DNA from 2 places in the Streptomyces sp. NPDC001532 genome. Region 2 is predicted to be linked to the other one. Evidence: predicted binding sites of a transcription regulator. Region 2 holds the regulator's gene; the other holds the start of a gene.

Region 1 (7,036 bases), on a different contig from region 2:
CCCCCAGCGCGAAGCGGTCGTCGAAGGCCCAGCCCTCCGCCTCCACGAGGAGTTCGGCGGCCTTCGCGCGCTCGCCGCGTGCGGCGTGCTCGCCGCTGATGTCCGCCAGGGCCAGTGCCCGCCAGTCCAGGCTCGGGATGCTGCGGGCCAGGGCACCCGCGCGCTCGAACCGCCCGAGCGCCGCCCAGGCCCACGGCACCACGCGGGTCATGAAGTCGTTGCGGTTCTCCAGCTCCTCGCGGCGCAGCGCCAGGCGGAACACGTCCCGCAGGTCCGGCACCCCGGCTTCGGCGACCAGGTCCTCGGCCGCGCGGATCTCGGCGAGCGCCGCCGCGTCACCGCCGGTGACCTGGAGCATCCGCTCGTGGCGCGACAGGTCGACGACGCAGGCGACCAGCCGCGGCAGGTCCTTGCGGGCGCGGAGCATGCGGAAGTAGCCGTGGAGCAGATAGCGGGGCGTCTCCTCGGGCCAGCCGCGCTCCCGCCACGCGTCGGCCCAGCCGTGCAGTCTCTCCCGGCACCGCCCCAGCTCCTCCTCCCCCAGCATCTCCACCGCCTGCCGCTGCAACTCCTCGTGGCCGAGGAGGTACTCGCCCGCGCGCGCCGCGAAGGTGCGGCCGGCGCGGGTGCGCAGGGTGTCCTGGACGCGGTACGGCACCGCGCCGGTCAGGGCCGTCAGGTCGGCCGCGGTGAGGCCGCCGCCCGCGGCGGTGACCAGGGCCAGCAGGTCGTGCTCCAGTCCGCCGGCCGCGATGAGCTGCTTCAGCTCGCGTTCCGCCTCGGTGCGCACGGCCTGCGCGTACGGCGACGGGGCCAGCGTGCGGACGGTCGCGGGGTCGTGCAGTGGGTGGCCGGCGGGGACGTCGCCGGGCAGGGGCGGGTCGAGGCGGCCGGCGACCAGGACGCGCATCGGCGGGTCGGGGCGGGCGGGCAGGAGGCTGGCGATGCTGTGCGCGTCCGGCCCGGTGGTGACGCCCCGGTCCTCGTCCAGGCCGTCGACCAGGAGGACCAGGCGTTCACCGCGGGCGGCGCAGGCCCGGGCGGCGGCGCCGTAGAGGTGGAGGAGGTGGGCCTCACGGGTGGCGTCGGTGAGGTGGGCGGGCAGCGTCTCACCGGCCAGCTCGGCAAGCTGTTCGAGGACGACGTCGACGTAGGCCGTCACGTCGTTCTGGGCGCCGAGGCGGGCCGTGACGAAGAACGGGACGATCCGCACACCGGTCGGCGGACGCAGCGCGAACCAGGCGAGCAGTGCCGTCTTGCCCGCCCAGGCGCCGGCGCGCCACCAGGCGTACGCGGGCCCGGAGTCGGCGCAGCAGAAGGCGGCCAGTTCCGTCAGCTCGCTCTCACGGCCGACGAGTTCCGGCGGCGCGATACGGCGGACCTGTTCCCAGTACGCCGAGCGGACGGGCGGGGTCAGGTGGACCTGGTTGCCGTCGCCGGTGACCGCCACCCCGATGTCCCGGCCCGCGGCCACCGACCGCCTCCCCCACCAGCGCATGGCGTCATGATGCCAAACCAGGCGCCGCGCAAGGGGCGCGTCGGCGTCGCGGTGGGAGAATGTAGACGTTCAGCCGGACCCAGGGGGGCCGGAGGCGGCGACATGACTTTTGTGCAGGTCATCGACTGCAAGACCAGTCGGTTCGAGGAGATCGACCGGCTGATGGACAGGTGGGTCGACCAGACCAAGGGGAAACGCACGGCGACGCACAGCCTGATCGGCAAGGACCGCTCGGACGCGTCGCACTTCATCGAGATCGTGGAGTTCCCGTCGTACGAGGAGGCGATGCGGAATTCCAATCTGCCGGAGACGGACCGGATCTTCCGGGACATGGTCGCGCTCTGCGACGAGATGCCGACGTTCACAGATCTGGACGTGGTGCGGGACGAGCAGTTGTCCACCGGCACGGTGCGGCGGTTCTTCGAGCTGCTGGGCAGGGCCGGGGAGCTGCCGCCGCTGGACGAGGTGATGGCGGAGCACTACCACGACCACGATCCGGCGAACGACCAGGACGTGATCGGGATGGATCACATGCGGCGGCAGCTGCGGGTCTGGCGCGACGGCTTCGACTTCCGGTTCAGCGTGGAGGATCTGATCGCCGAGGGCGACCGGGTGTGCGCGCGGTGGTTCTGGAAGGCGACGCACAAGGGTGAGTTCCTGGGCATCACGGCCACCGGGCGGGAAGTCACCATGAGCGGCACGACCGTCTTCCGCTGCGGCAAGGACGGGAAGATCGTCGAGGGCTGGTGGGAGTACGACCGGATGGGGCTGATGGAGCAGCTGGGGATGTTCGAGGAGCTGGAGCGTTAGCGCCTCAGCGCCTGCGCTCACCCCGACCCGCTCCCGTCGACCCGCGGTGCTTCCGTCGACCCCGGTGCTTCCGTCGACCGCGGTGCTTCATGACCCGCGAGGGGAAACGGGAAGGCCCGGCACCCATCGGGTGCCGGGCCTTCCTGCTGACCGCGGTGTCGCGTCAGTGCGCGTGGCCGTGGCTGTGGCCGTGGCCGGCGGCCTCCGGCTCCTCTTCCTTCTTCTCGACGACCAGGGTCTCGGTCGTGAGCAGCAGGGAGGCGATGGAGGCGGCGTTCTCCAGGGCGGAGCGGGTGACCTTGACCGGGTCGATGACGCCGGCCTTGACCAGGTCGCCGTACTCACCGGTGGCGGCGTTGAAGCCCTGGCCCTTGTCGAGCTCGGCGACCTTGGAGGTGATGACGTAACCCTCCAGGCCGGCGTTCTCGGCGATCCAGCGCAGCGGCTCGACGGCGGCGCGGCGGACGACGGAGACACCGGTGGCCTCGTCGCCGGTCTTGCCGAGGTTGCCCTCCAGGACCTTCACGGCGTGGACCAGAGCGGAGCCACCACCGGAGACGATGCCCTCCTCGACCGCGGCGCGGGTCGCGGAGATGGCGTCCTCCAGACGGTGCTTCTTCTCCTTCAGCTCCACCTCGGTGGCGGCGCCGACCTTGATCACGCACACGCCGCCGGCCAGCTTCGCGAGGCGCTCCTGGAGCTTCTCGCGGTCCCAGTCGGAGTCGGTGTTCTCGATCTCGGCCTTGATCTGCGCGACGCGGCCCTGCACGTCCTCGGACTTGCCGGCACCGTCGACGATGGTGGTGTCGTCCTTGGTGACGGTGACGCGGCGGGCGCTGCCGAGGATGTCCAGACCGACCTGGTCGAGCTTGAGGCCGACCTCCTCGGAGATGACGGTGGCGCCGGTGAGGACGGCCATGTCCTGGAGCATCGCCTTGCGGCGGTCGCCGAAGCCGGGCGCCTTGACGGCGGTGGCGTTGAAGGTGCCGCGGATCTTGTTCACGACGAGGGTGGAGAGCGCCTCGCCCTCGACGTCCTCGGCGATGATCAGCAGCGGCTTGGAGGCGTTCGACTGGATGATCTTCTCCAGCAGCGGCAGGAGGTCCGCGATGGCGGAGATCTTGCCCTGGTGGATGAGGATGTACGGGTCCTCCAGGACCGCTTCCATGCGCTCCTGGTCCGTCACGAAGTACGGGGACAGGTAGCCCTTGTCGAAGGCCATGCCCTCGGTGAAGTCCAGCTCCAGGCCGAAGGTGTTGGACTCCTCGACGGTGATGACACCGTCCTTGCCGACCTTGTCCATCGCCTCGGCGATGAGCTCGCCGACCTGCTGGTCCTGGGCGGACAGCGCGGCGACGGCGGCGATGTCGGACTTCTCGTCGATCGGGCGGGCGGTCGCCAGCAGCTCGTCGGAGACGGCCTTGACCGCGGCGTCGATGCCCTTCTTGAGGGCGGCCGGGGAGGCGCCGGCGGCGACGTTCTTCAGACCCTCGCGCACCAGGGCCTGGGCCAGGACGGTGGCGGTGGTGGTGCCGTCACCAGCGATGTCGTTGGTCTTGGTCGCCACCTCCTTCACCAGCTGGGCGCCCAGGTTCTCGTACGGGTCCTCGACCTCGACCTCGCGGGCGATGGTGACACCGTCGTTGGTGATGGTGGGGGCACCGAACTTCTTGTCGATGACGACGTTGCGGCCCTTGGGGCCGATCGTCACCTTCACCGTGTCGGCAAGCTTGTTGACGCCGCGCTCAAGGGCGCGACGGGCGTCCTCGTCGAACTTCAGGATCTTCGCCATGGCAGCGGGAGCCCTCTCGGAAAGTCAGGGGTAAAGAAACTGCGCCCCGGGCGCCCGGCTTCTTAGGGGTCGCGGGGGGCCAGGGGCGCAGCTGAAGCAAAGTGCCTCGGGTGAAGCCGGTGGGACTACTTCTCGATGATCGCGAGAACGTCGCGGGCCGAGAGGACGAGGTACTCCTCGCCGTTGTACTTCACCTCGGTGCCGCCGTACTTGCTGTAGAGCACGACGTCGCCGACGGAGACGTCGAGCGGAAGACGGTTGCCGTCCTCGAAGCGGCCCGGGCCCACGGCCAGGACGACGCCCTCCTGGGGCTTCTCCTTGGCGGTGTCCGGGATGACCAGGCCAGAGGCGGTGGTCTGCTCGGCGTCGAGCGGCTGGACCACGATGCGGTCCTCGAGCGGCTTGATGGCAACCTTGGAGCTGGTGGTCGTCACGATCCGACCTCCCCCTTCGGAGATCTCACGGGGTTAACTGTCTGAGGTGGCGACCAGGTGGATCCGTCGTCGCGGGTGCCGGACCTGCCCGTCGCGTGTTTGGCACTCTCCAGGGGGGAGTGCCAGACCTGAGACTATGACCGCGATTAGCACTCGGTCAAGCGGAGTGCCAATTGCCGTGCGTCGCGCCCGCGGAGTTCACCTGTGAGCGTGGGTTCTCCTGGGCTCCCGCCCGGCTCTCCTACAGGTAGTGCTCCAGGTTTCCCACCGTCAGGCCCGCCTCCTGGATCCGCCGCAGCAGCCGCACCGTGCGCTCCTTGAGACTCGGCGTCAGGGTCTCCGTCGCCGGGACGGCGATGATGTCGCCGGGGCGCAGTCGGCGGGCGCCGGTGGTGTAGGCGAGGTCGGCGGCGGTCATGGTGGCGCGCCAAAGGACCACCGCGCGCACACCGCAGTCGGCGGCCGCCCGGAGCGTGGTGGCGTCGTAGGTGCCGTACGGCGGCCGGAAGAGGTGGGGGCGCAGGCCGAAGCGGGCCTGGAGCTTGCGCTGCTGGCCGCAGATCTCGGCGCGCTGGCCGGCGTAGGGCAGGCCGCGCAGGGCGGCGTGGTCGAGGGTGTGGTTCTGCAGGCCGGCGCCGACCGAGCGCAGACGGGCGAAGTGGGCGTAGCCGGGGCCGGCGACGCTGTCGGTGAGGAACATGGTGACCGGCAGGCGCAGTTCGCGGACCAGGTCGACGAAGCGGGGGTCCTTCTCGGCGCCGTCGTCGTAGGTGAGGAAGACGACCTTGTCGCGGGTGGCGACGCGGTCGACGACCGGCGGTGGGCCCGGTGCGGGCGGGGCGGGCCGGGCCGGGGGCACGGGCGGTGGGGCCAGCGGTTCGGCGAGGCCCCAGCGCAGGTACGGCGGCGAGGACGGGTCCCGGCGGTCCGGTGCCGAGCCGGGCGCCCCGCGCACTCCCGCCGTGGCGGCGCAGCCGCTCACCAGCAGGAGGAGCAGGGACAGCGCCGCCGCGGCCGTCCGCCGGCCCGGCCTCACAGGTAGTCCTCCAGGCGGGCCACGGCGTACCCCTCGGCGGTGACCTTCTCCAGGAACCGGCGGACCATGTCGGGCATGGTGCCCTGCCAGTCGCCCTTGCCGCGGAAGTGGCTGAGGACGATGTCGCCGCGGCGGATCCGCCGGTCCCACTCGCGGTACTCCCAGCGATCGACGAAGACCTCCTCGTTCCACAGCGGCGCGTACCGCACACCGCAGGTCTTGGCGGCGCGCAGGGTGTCCTGGTTGTAGTTGCCGAAGGGCGGGCGGAAGAGCAGGGGGCGCTTGCCGTAGCGCTCCTCGATGACGTCCTGCATGCCGCAGATCTCGCGCTTCTGCTGCGCGTAGGACAGCCCCGGCAGGTACGGGTGGTGGAGGGTGTGGTTGTTGAGCGGCGCTCCGGCGTCCTGCATCCGCGCGAAGTAGCCGTAGTCCTCCTTCACCAGGTAGTCGCTGAGGAAGGCGGTGTACGGGATCTTCAGCTCGCTCATCATCCGCAGGAACGCCGGGTCCTTCTCGGCGCCGTCGTCGATGGTGAGGAAGACGACCTTGTCCTCGGTGGGGACGGTGGTGAAGACCGGGGGCAGGCCCAGCTCCCGGTGCCGGTCGACTTCGAAGCCGTCGCGGGTGGTGATCCGCGGCTTCTTCGCCGGGGGCGGCGGGGCCTTGAGCGGGACCCGCGTCAGGCCCCAGCGCTTCGCGGCGGCCGCGCGGGCGGCGTGCTCGGCCTGCAACCGGGAGGCGTAGGCGTCGAGCGCGCGGGCCGCGGGCGCCTGGAGGGGCCGCTGCTGGCCGGAGGCGGGTTCGGCCGCCCCGCCGCCGCCCAGGGCGCAGCCGGAGACGAGAGCCGCGGCGGCGAGGGCGACGACGCCGGTACGGAGACCAACCACCCCGCGCTTTTCATTTTGTACGACTTGTCGCATGCTGCCGGATCTTCTCAGCCGCCGGCCCCGCACCCCGGCCGACACCGCCACCGGCGGCACACCGTCCACCGACTGGCCGACAATGAGCCGGTGAACAACCCGGTGAACGACCTGAACGCCCTGCGCACCCCCGAGGGCCGCGCCCTCCTCGACGAGGTGCGCGGCACCGACCCCGCCCGCGAGCTCGCCGTCGCCACCCGGCTGCGCCGCGACCACCCGGCCGAGCTGGTGTCGGCGGCGCTGGGCCAGGCGCGGCTGCGGCAGCGGGCCGTGGCCAAGTTCGGGGCCGCGGACGCCGAGCGGATGTTCTTCACGCCCAACGGGGTGGAGCAGTCGACCCGGGCGAGCGTCGCCGCGTACCGGGCACGGCGGATGCGCGAGCTCGGCGTGACCTCGCTGGCCGACCTGTGCTGCGGGATCGGCGGGGACGCGATCGCGCTGGCGCGGGCCGGGATCCGGGTGCTCGCCGTCGACCGGGACCCGCTGACGGCGGCGGTCGCGCGGGCCAACGCCGAGGCGCTGGGGCTGGCGGAGCTGATCGAGGTG
Region 2 (7,036 bases):
CCGGCGGGGCGCCAAGACGGTGTGGGCGCGGCTCGGCGGCCCGGAGCGCGAGGCGGGCGAGGAGGAGGCAGCGGACCCGGCGTACGGCGACACGCTCGGCGTGGCCGGGCTGCTCGCCCCGCGGCCGCGGCGCGCGGAACGCGACCGGGAGTGGCTGGGGCGGGGCGCGCTGTCCTTCCTCGCCGAGGCGTCCGACCTGCTCGCCGGGCAGCTCGACGAGGACCTGGTCGCCGCGCTCACCGGCCAGCTCCTCGTGCCGCGGCTCGCCGACTGGTGCGCGATCTGGCTGGAGGACGAGGCGATGGGGCGCGGCCGCTGGACCGACGGCGGCACCGGCGCCCCCGGCCCCCGGCTCGCCCGCGTCTGGCACGCCAGCGAGGACCGCATGGAGGAGCTGCGCCACGCCCTGGAGAAGGAGCCGCCGCACACCGGCGAGGATCTGGACGGCGGCCCGGCCCCGTACCCCCGGCACGAGGAGCGGTACGAGGAGCGGCACGAGGAGCGGCACGAGGAGCGGGCGGCGGACGGCGGCGAGCGGTCCGGCATCCGCGAGGAACCCGGCCCCGGCCGCCCGGCGCCGGGTCCCTCCGCCATACCCGCTCCCGGCGCGGCCCTCGCCTTCCGTCTCGTCGCCGGAGGCCGGCCGCTGGGTTCGCTGGTCATCGGGCGGGACGGTGACACGGGGTTCCCGGACGAGGTCACCGGGCTCGTGGAGGACCTGAGCCGCCGGGTCGCGCTGGCCATCGGCGCGGCCCGGCAGTACGCCCGGCAGGTCACCATCAGCTCCGTCCTCCAGCGCGGGCTGCTGCCCGACGCGGTCGCGGAGATCCCCGGGCTGCGCAGCGCCCTGGTGCACGAGCCCTGTGACGTGGGCGGCCCGAGCGGCGACTTCTACGACCTCTTCCCCGCCGGGGCCGGCCGCTGGTGCTTCGCCATCGGCGACGTCCAGGGCAAGGGCCCGGAGGCGGCCGTCGTCATCGGCCTGGCCCGCCCCTGGCTGCGGCTGCTGGCCCGCGAGGGCTACCAGGTCGCCGATGTCCTGGACCGCCTCAACCAGCTCCTCCTCGACGACGCCACCGAGGCCGCCGACGCCGCCGCTCGCGCCCTGGCCGGCCCGGTCGGCCCCGGCGACGGCCCGCAGACGCGGTTCCTGTCCCTGCTCTACGGCGAGCTGGTCCCCTTCGACGGCGGCGTCCGCTGCACCCTCGCCTCCGCCGGCCACCCGCTCCCGCTGGTCCTCGGCCCCGACGGCGCCGTCCGCACGGCCGCCGGCCCGCAGACCCTGCTCGGCGTCGTCGAGGACGAGACGTACGTCAGCGAGACCTTCGAGCTGCTCCCCGGCGACACCCTGCTCTGTGTCACCGACGGCGTCACCGAGCGGCGCTGCGGCCCCCGCCAGTTCGACGACGGCGACGGGCTCGCGGCCGCGCTGGCCGGCTGTGCGGGCCTGAGCGCGGAGCTGATCGCGGAACGCATCCGAGAGCTGGTGCACGGCTTCGGCGGGCTGCCGCCGGAGGACGATCTGGCGCTGCTGGTGCTCCAGGCGGAGTAGCACGCGCGGTGCGGGACAATGGAGGACATGCCTTCCGCACTCCCCGACGGCGAGCCCGTCCCCGCCGACGGCGCGCTGCCCGCGTCCGCGCTCGCCGGGGCGGCCGACCGCCCCCTCGGGTTCTATCTGCACGTCCCCTACTGCGCGACCCGCTGCGGCTACTGCGACTTCAACACCTACACCGCCACCGAGCTGCGCGGCACCGGCGGCGTCCTCGCCTCCCGCGACAACTACGCCGACACCCTGACCGACGAGATCCGCCTGGCCCGCAAGGTCCTCGGCGACGACCCGCGCGAGGTCCGCACGGTCTTCGTCGGCGGCGGCACGCCGACCCTGCTGGCCGCGGGCGATCTCGTACGGATGCTGGGCGCGATCCGTGAGGAGTTCGGTCTCGCGGCCGACGCGGAGGTCACCACGGAGGCGAACCCGGAGTCGGTGGACCCGGCCTACCTGGCCGAGCTGCGGCAGGGCGGCTTCAACCGGATCTCCTTCGGCATGCAGAGCGCGAAGCAGCACGTCCTGCGGATCCTCGACCGCACCCACACCCCCGGGCGCCCGGAGGCCTGTGTGGCGGAGGCCCGCGCGGCGGGCTTCGAGCACGTCAACCTCGACCTGATCTACGGCACCCCGGGCGAGTCCGACGACGACTGGCGGGCCTCGCTCGACGCGGCGCTCGGGGCCGGGCCCGACCATGTCTCGGCGTACGCGCTGATCGTCGAGGAGGGCACCCAGCTGGCCCGCCGGATCCGCCGCGGCGAGGTCCCCATGACCGACGACGACGTGCACGCGGACCGCTATCTGATCGCCGAGGAGGCGATGACGGCGGCCGGGTACGACTGGTACGAGGTCTCCAACTGGGCCACCTCCGAGGCCGGCCGCTGCCTGCACAACGAGCTGTACTGGCGCGGCGCCGACTGGTGGGGCGCGGGCCCCGGCGCGCACAGCCATGTCGGCGGGGTGCGCTGGTGGAACGTCAAGCATCCCGGCGCGTACGCGGCGGCCCTGGCGGAGGGCAGGTCGCCGGGCGCCGGCCGCGAGGTGCTGTCCGACGAGGACCGCCGCGTCGAGCGGATCCTGCTGGAGCTGCGCCTGCGGGAGGGCGTACCGCTGGGCCTGCTCCGCGAGGAGGGCCTGCGGGCCTCCCGCCGGGCCCTGACGGACGGGCTGCTCCAGGAGGGGCCGTACGAGGCGGGCCGCGCGGTGCTGACCCTGCGGGGGCGGCTGCTGGCGGACGCGGTGGTGCGGGACCTGGTGGACTGATCAGCCCTCGGGGGCGGTCACGAAGTCGATCAGCTCCTCGACCCTGCCCAGCAGCGCCGGCTCCAGGTCCTTGTAGGAGTTCACCCGCTTCAGGATCGCCTGCCACACCGCCCCGGTGTTCTCCGGCCAGCCCAGGGCCCGGCAGACGCCGGTCTTCCAGTCCTGGCCGCGCGGGACCGACGGCCAGGCGGGGATGCCGACCGACGCCGGCTTCACCGCCTGCCAGATGTCGATGTACGGGTGGCCGACGACCAGCGCGTGCTCGCTCGTGACGGACTCGGCGATGCGCCACTCCTTCGAGCCGGGCACGAGGTGGTCCACCAGGACGCCCAGCCGCGCGTCCGGGCCCGGCGCGAACTCGGCGACGATCGACACCAGGTCGTCCACGCCCTCCAGGTACTCCACCACCACGCCCTCGACCCGCAGGTCGTCGCCCCAGACCTTCTCCACCAGCTCGGCGTCGTGCCGGCCCTCGACGTAGATCCGGCCGGCGCGGGCGACACGGGCGCGGGCGCCGGGGACGGCGACGGAGCCGGAGGCCGTACGGGCGGGCCGCTGCGGGCCGGAGGACGGCGGCCGCACCAGGGTCACCGCCCGGCCCTCCAGCAGGAACCCGCGCGGCTCCAGCGGGAACACCCGGTGCTTGCCGAAGCGGTCCTCCAGGGTGACCGTGCCCGCCTCGCAGCGGATCACCGCGCCGCAGAACCCGGTCCCCGCCTCCTCGACCACCAGGCCGGGCTCCGCGGGGACCTCGGGGACGGGCTGGGGCTTCTTCCACGGCGGGGTCAGGTCGGAGGAATACTGGCGCATTCGGATGACGATATGGACGGCATCGGGCCCGCTCAGCGCGACACGCCGAAGCGGGCCGCGAGTGCGTCGCGCTGCCGGCGGACGAAGGCCGCGTCCACCACCGCCCCGTGCCCCGGCACGTACCGCGCGTCCTCGCCGCCGAAGGACAGCAGCCGGTCCAGGGCGTCCGGCCAGCGCGACGGCACGGCGTCGGGGCCCGCCTGCGGCTCGCCGGACTCCTCGACCAGGTCGCCGCAGAAGACCACCTCCGGGTCGCCGGGCACGAGGACGACGAGGTCGTGGGCGGTGTGCCCGGGGCCGACGTTGGCCAGCAGCACCTGCTGCCCGTCGCCGAGGTCCAGGGTCCACTCGCCGGAGACGTGGTGGCGGGGTGCGACGAGGGTGTCCGCGGCCTCCGTCGCCGCCGGCTCCGCCAGGCCGTTGCGGATCGCGTCCGCCCGCAGCTCCGCGCGCGCCCGCCGGGACGTCAGCGCGGTCTCCACGCCGACCGCCCCGAACACCTCCGCGCCGGCCAGCGCCGCCGCGCCGAAGACATGGTCGAAGTGCGGATGGGTGAGCGCGAGATGGGTCACACGCCGGCCGGCCAGTTCCTCCGCCTCGGTGCGCAGCCGCGCGCCCTCCGCGAGGCTGGAACCCGCGTCGATCAGCAGCGCCGTACCGTGCCCCAGCACCAGTCCGGCCGTGCAGTCCCAGCCCGGCAGGCGGCAGCGGCCGACGCCGGTCGTGAGCCGTTCCCACCCCAGGTCTTCCCAAGTCACCGTCATACCGCGACGCTAACCGTGACGCCCCCGCGGGTACGAGCCGGCCGGACCGGCCTTGCCCGGGGCGTACCCGACAGCCGTACACTGGGCCGGGTAAGGCTGGCACTCGCATGCGCAGAGTGCCAGGGGGAGCGCCAAGGGGACGTACCGCTGGAGGTGTGCGCGGATGCTCAGTGAACGACGGCTTCAGGTGCTGCGCGCCATCGTCCAGGACTACGTCGGAACCGAGGAGCCGGTCGGCTCCAAGGCGCTCACCGAGCGGCACAGCCTCGGCGTCTCGCCGGCCACGGTCCGCAACGACATGGCCGCCCTGGAGGACGAGGGGTACATCGCCCAGCCGCACACCAGTGCCGGGCGCATCCCCACCGACAAGGGCTACCGGCTCTTCGTCGACAAGCTCGCCGAGGTCAAGCCGCTCACCGCGCCCGAGCGGCGCGCGATCCAGAACTTCCTCGACGGCGCCGTCGACCTCGACGACGTCGTGGCGCGCACGGTACGGCTGCTCGCGCAGCTCACCCGGCAGGTCGCGGTCGTGCAGTATCCGTCGCTGACCCGGTCCACGGTGCGGCATGTGGAGCTGCTGTCGATGGCGCCGGCGCGCGTGATGCTGGTCCTGATCACCGACACCGGCCGGGTCGAGCAGCGGATGATCGACTGCCCGGCGCCGTTCGGCGAGACGTCCCTGGCGGATCTGCGGGCGCGGCTGAACAGCCGGGTCGCCGGCCGCCGCTTCACGGATGTGCCGCAGTTGGTGCAGGATCTGCCCGAGGGCTTCGAACCGGAGGATCGCGGTACCGTCCAGACGGTGCTCGCCACGCTGCTGGAGACGCTGGTCGAGCAGACCGAGGAGCGGCTGATGATCGGCGGTACCGCCAATCTGACCCGCTTCGGGCATGACTTCCCCCTCACCATCCGGCCCGTCCTGGAGGCGCTGGAGGAGCAGGTGGTGCTCCTCAAGCTGCTGGGCGAGGCGAAGGATTCGGGCATGACCGTGCGCATCGGTCACGAGAACGCCCACGAGGGACTCAACTCCACGTCGGTGGTGTCGGTCGGCTACGGTTCGGGCGGCGAGGCAGTCGCCAAGCTCGGCGTGGTCGGACCGACCCGCATGGATTACCCGGGAACGATGGGAGCGGTACGAGCGGTGGCACGGTACGTCGGACAGATCCTGGCGGAGTCGTAAGTGGCCACGGACTATTACGCCGTTCTCGGCGTGCGCCGCGACGCGTCGCAGGAAGAGATCAAGAAGGCCTTCCGGCGGCTCGCCCGCGAGCTGCACCCGGACGTCAACCCCGATCCGAAGACCCAGGAGCGGTTCAAGGAGATCAACGCCGCTTACGAGGTGTTGTCGGACCCGCAGAAGAAGCAGGTCTACGACCTCGGCGGCGACCCGCTGTCGCAGAGCGGCGGCGCGGGTGCCGGCGGCTTCGGCGCGGGCGGCTTCGGGAACTTCTCGGACATCATGGACGCGTTCTTCGGCACGGCGTCGCAGCGCGGACCGCGCTCGCGGACCCGCCGGGGCCAGGACGCGATGATCCGCATCGAGGTCGAGCTGGACGAGGCGGCCTTCGGGACGACCAAGGACATCCAGGTCGACACCGCGATCGTCTGCACCACGTGCAGCGGCGAGGGCGCGGCGCCGGGCACCTCGGCGCAGACCTGTGACATGTGCCGCGGCCGCGGTGAGGTCTCGCAGGTCACCCGGTCCTTCCTGGGCCAGGTCATGACCTCGCGGCCCTGCCCCCAGTGCCAGGGCTTCGGCACGGTCGTGCCGAACCCGTGCCCGGAGTGCGCGGGCGACGGCCGGGTGCGGTCCCGCCGCACGCTGACCGTGAAGATCCCGGCCGGTGTCGACAACGGCACGCGGATCCAGCTCGCCGGCGAGGGCGAGGTCGGTCCGGGCGGAGGCCCCGCGGGCGACCTGTACGTGGAGATCCACGAGCTGCCGCACCCGACCTTCCAGCGGCGCGGCGACGACCTGCACTGCACGGTGACGATCCCGATGACGGCGGCGGCCCTCGGCACCAAGGTGCCGCTGGAGACGCTGGACGGCATGGAGGAGGTCGACATCCGTCCGGGCACCCAGTCCGGTCAGTCGATCCCGCTGCACGGCCGTGGCGTCACCCACCTGCGCGGCGGCGGCCGGGGCGACCTCATCGTGCACGTCGAGGTGCAGACCCCGAACAAGCTCGACCCGGAGCAGGAGCGCCTGCTGCGGGAGCTGGCCAAGCTGCGCGGCGAGGAGCGTCCGACGGGACAGTTCCAGCCGGGTCAGCAGGGACTGTTCTCGCGGCTGAAGGACGCGTTCAACGGCCGCTGAGGCGGCCGGCCCGGCGCTCTCGAAGGGCGCCGGGAGCCTCTCGCGCGGGGTCTGAGCCGCGGTGATGCCTCCGGCACATGCCGGAGGGTGGCCGGATTCGGACTTGATCGGAGGACGTGACAACATGCCGTCATGTCCTCCGCACTGACCGATCTCTTCCCCCATCCGATCGTGCAGGCCCCCATGGCGGGCGGCGTCTCCGTGCCGCGGCTCGCCGCCGCCGTGTCCGAGGCCGGGGGGCTTGGATTTCTGGCCGCCGGGTACAAGACGGCCGACGGCATGTACCAGGAGATCAAGCAGCTGCGGGGGCTGACGGGCCGCCCCTTCGGCGTG

The links. The regulator HrcA, encoded in region 2, represses chaperone genes, less so after heat shock. The targets are predictions, from matches to a motif close to TTNGCACTCNGNNNNNCNGAGTGCNAA.
Region 1: groES (co-chaperone GroES) is a predicted target of HrcA. The motif match lies at 4,681-4,707, and genes of this name have one in related genera.

The regions. Positions count from the first base shown of each region.
Region 1 is NZ_JBEPAL010000006.1:47,175-54,210, forward strand. It holds gene ABT232_RS08125 (hypothetical protein) at 1-1,498, opposite strand, end outside; gene ABT232_RS08130 (ester cyclase) at 1,601-2,308, shown strand; gene groL (chaperonin GroEL) at 2,472-4,100, opposite strand; gene groES (co-chaperone GroES) at 4,226-4,534, opposite strand; gene ABT232_RS08145 (polysaccharide deacetylase family protein) at 4,776-5,570, opposite strand; gene ABT232_RS08150 (polysaccharide deacetylase family protein) at 5,567-6,490, opposite strand; gene ABT232_RS08155 (class I SAM-dependent methyltransferase) at 6,593-7,036, shown strand, end outside.
Region 2 is NZ_JBEPAL010000001.1:116,063-123,098, reverse strand. It holds gene ABT232_RS00570 (SpoIIE family protein phosphatase) at 1-1,552, shown strand, start outside; gene hemW (radical SAM family heme chaperone HemW) at 1,580-2,812, shown strand; gene ABT232_RS00560 (DUF3097 domain-containing protein) at 2,813-3,622, opposite strand; gene ABT232_RS00555 (MBL fold metallo-hydrolase) at 3,655-4,386, opposite strand; gene hrcA (heat-inducible transcriptional repressor HrcA) at 4,550-5,566, shown strand; gene dnaJ (molecular chaperone DnaJ) at 5,567-6,703, shown strand; gene ABT232_RS00540 (nitronate monooxygenase) at 6,836-7,036, shown strand, end outside.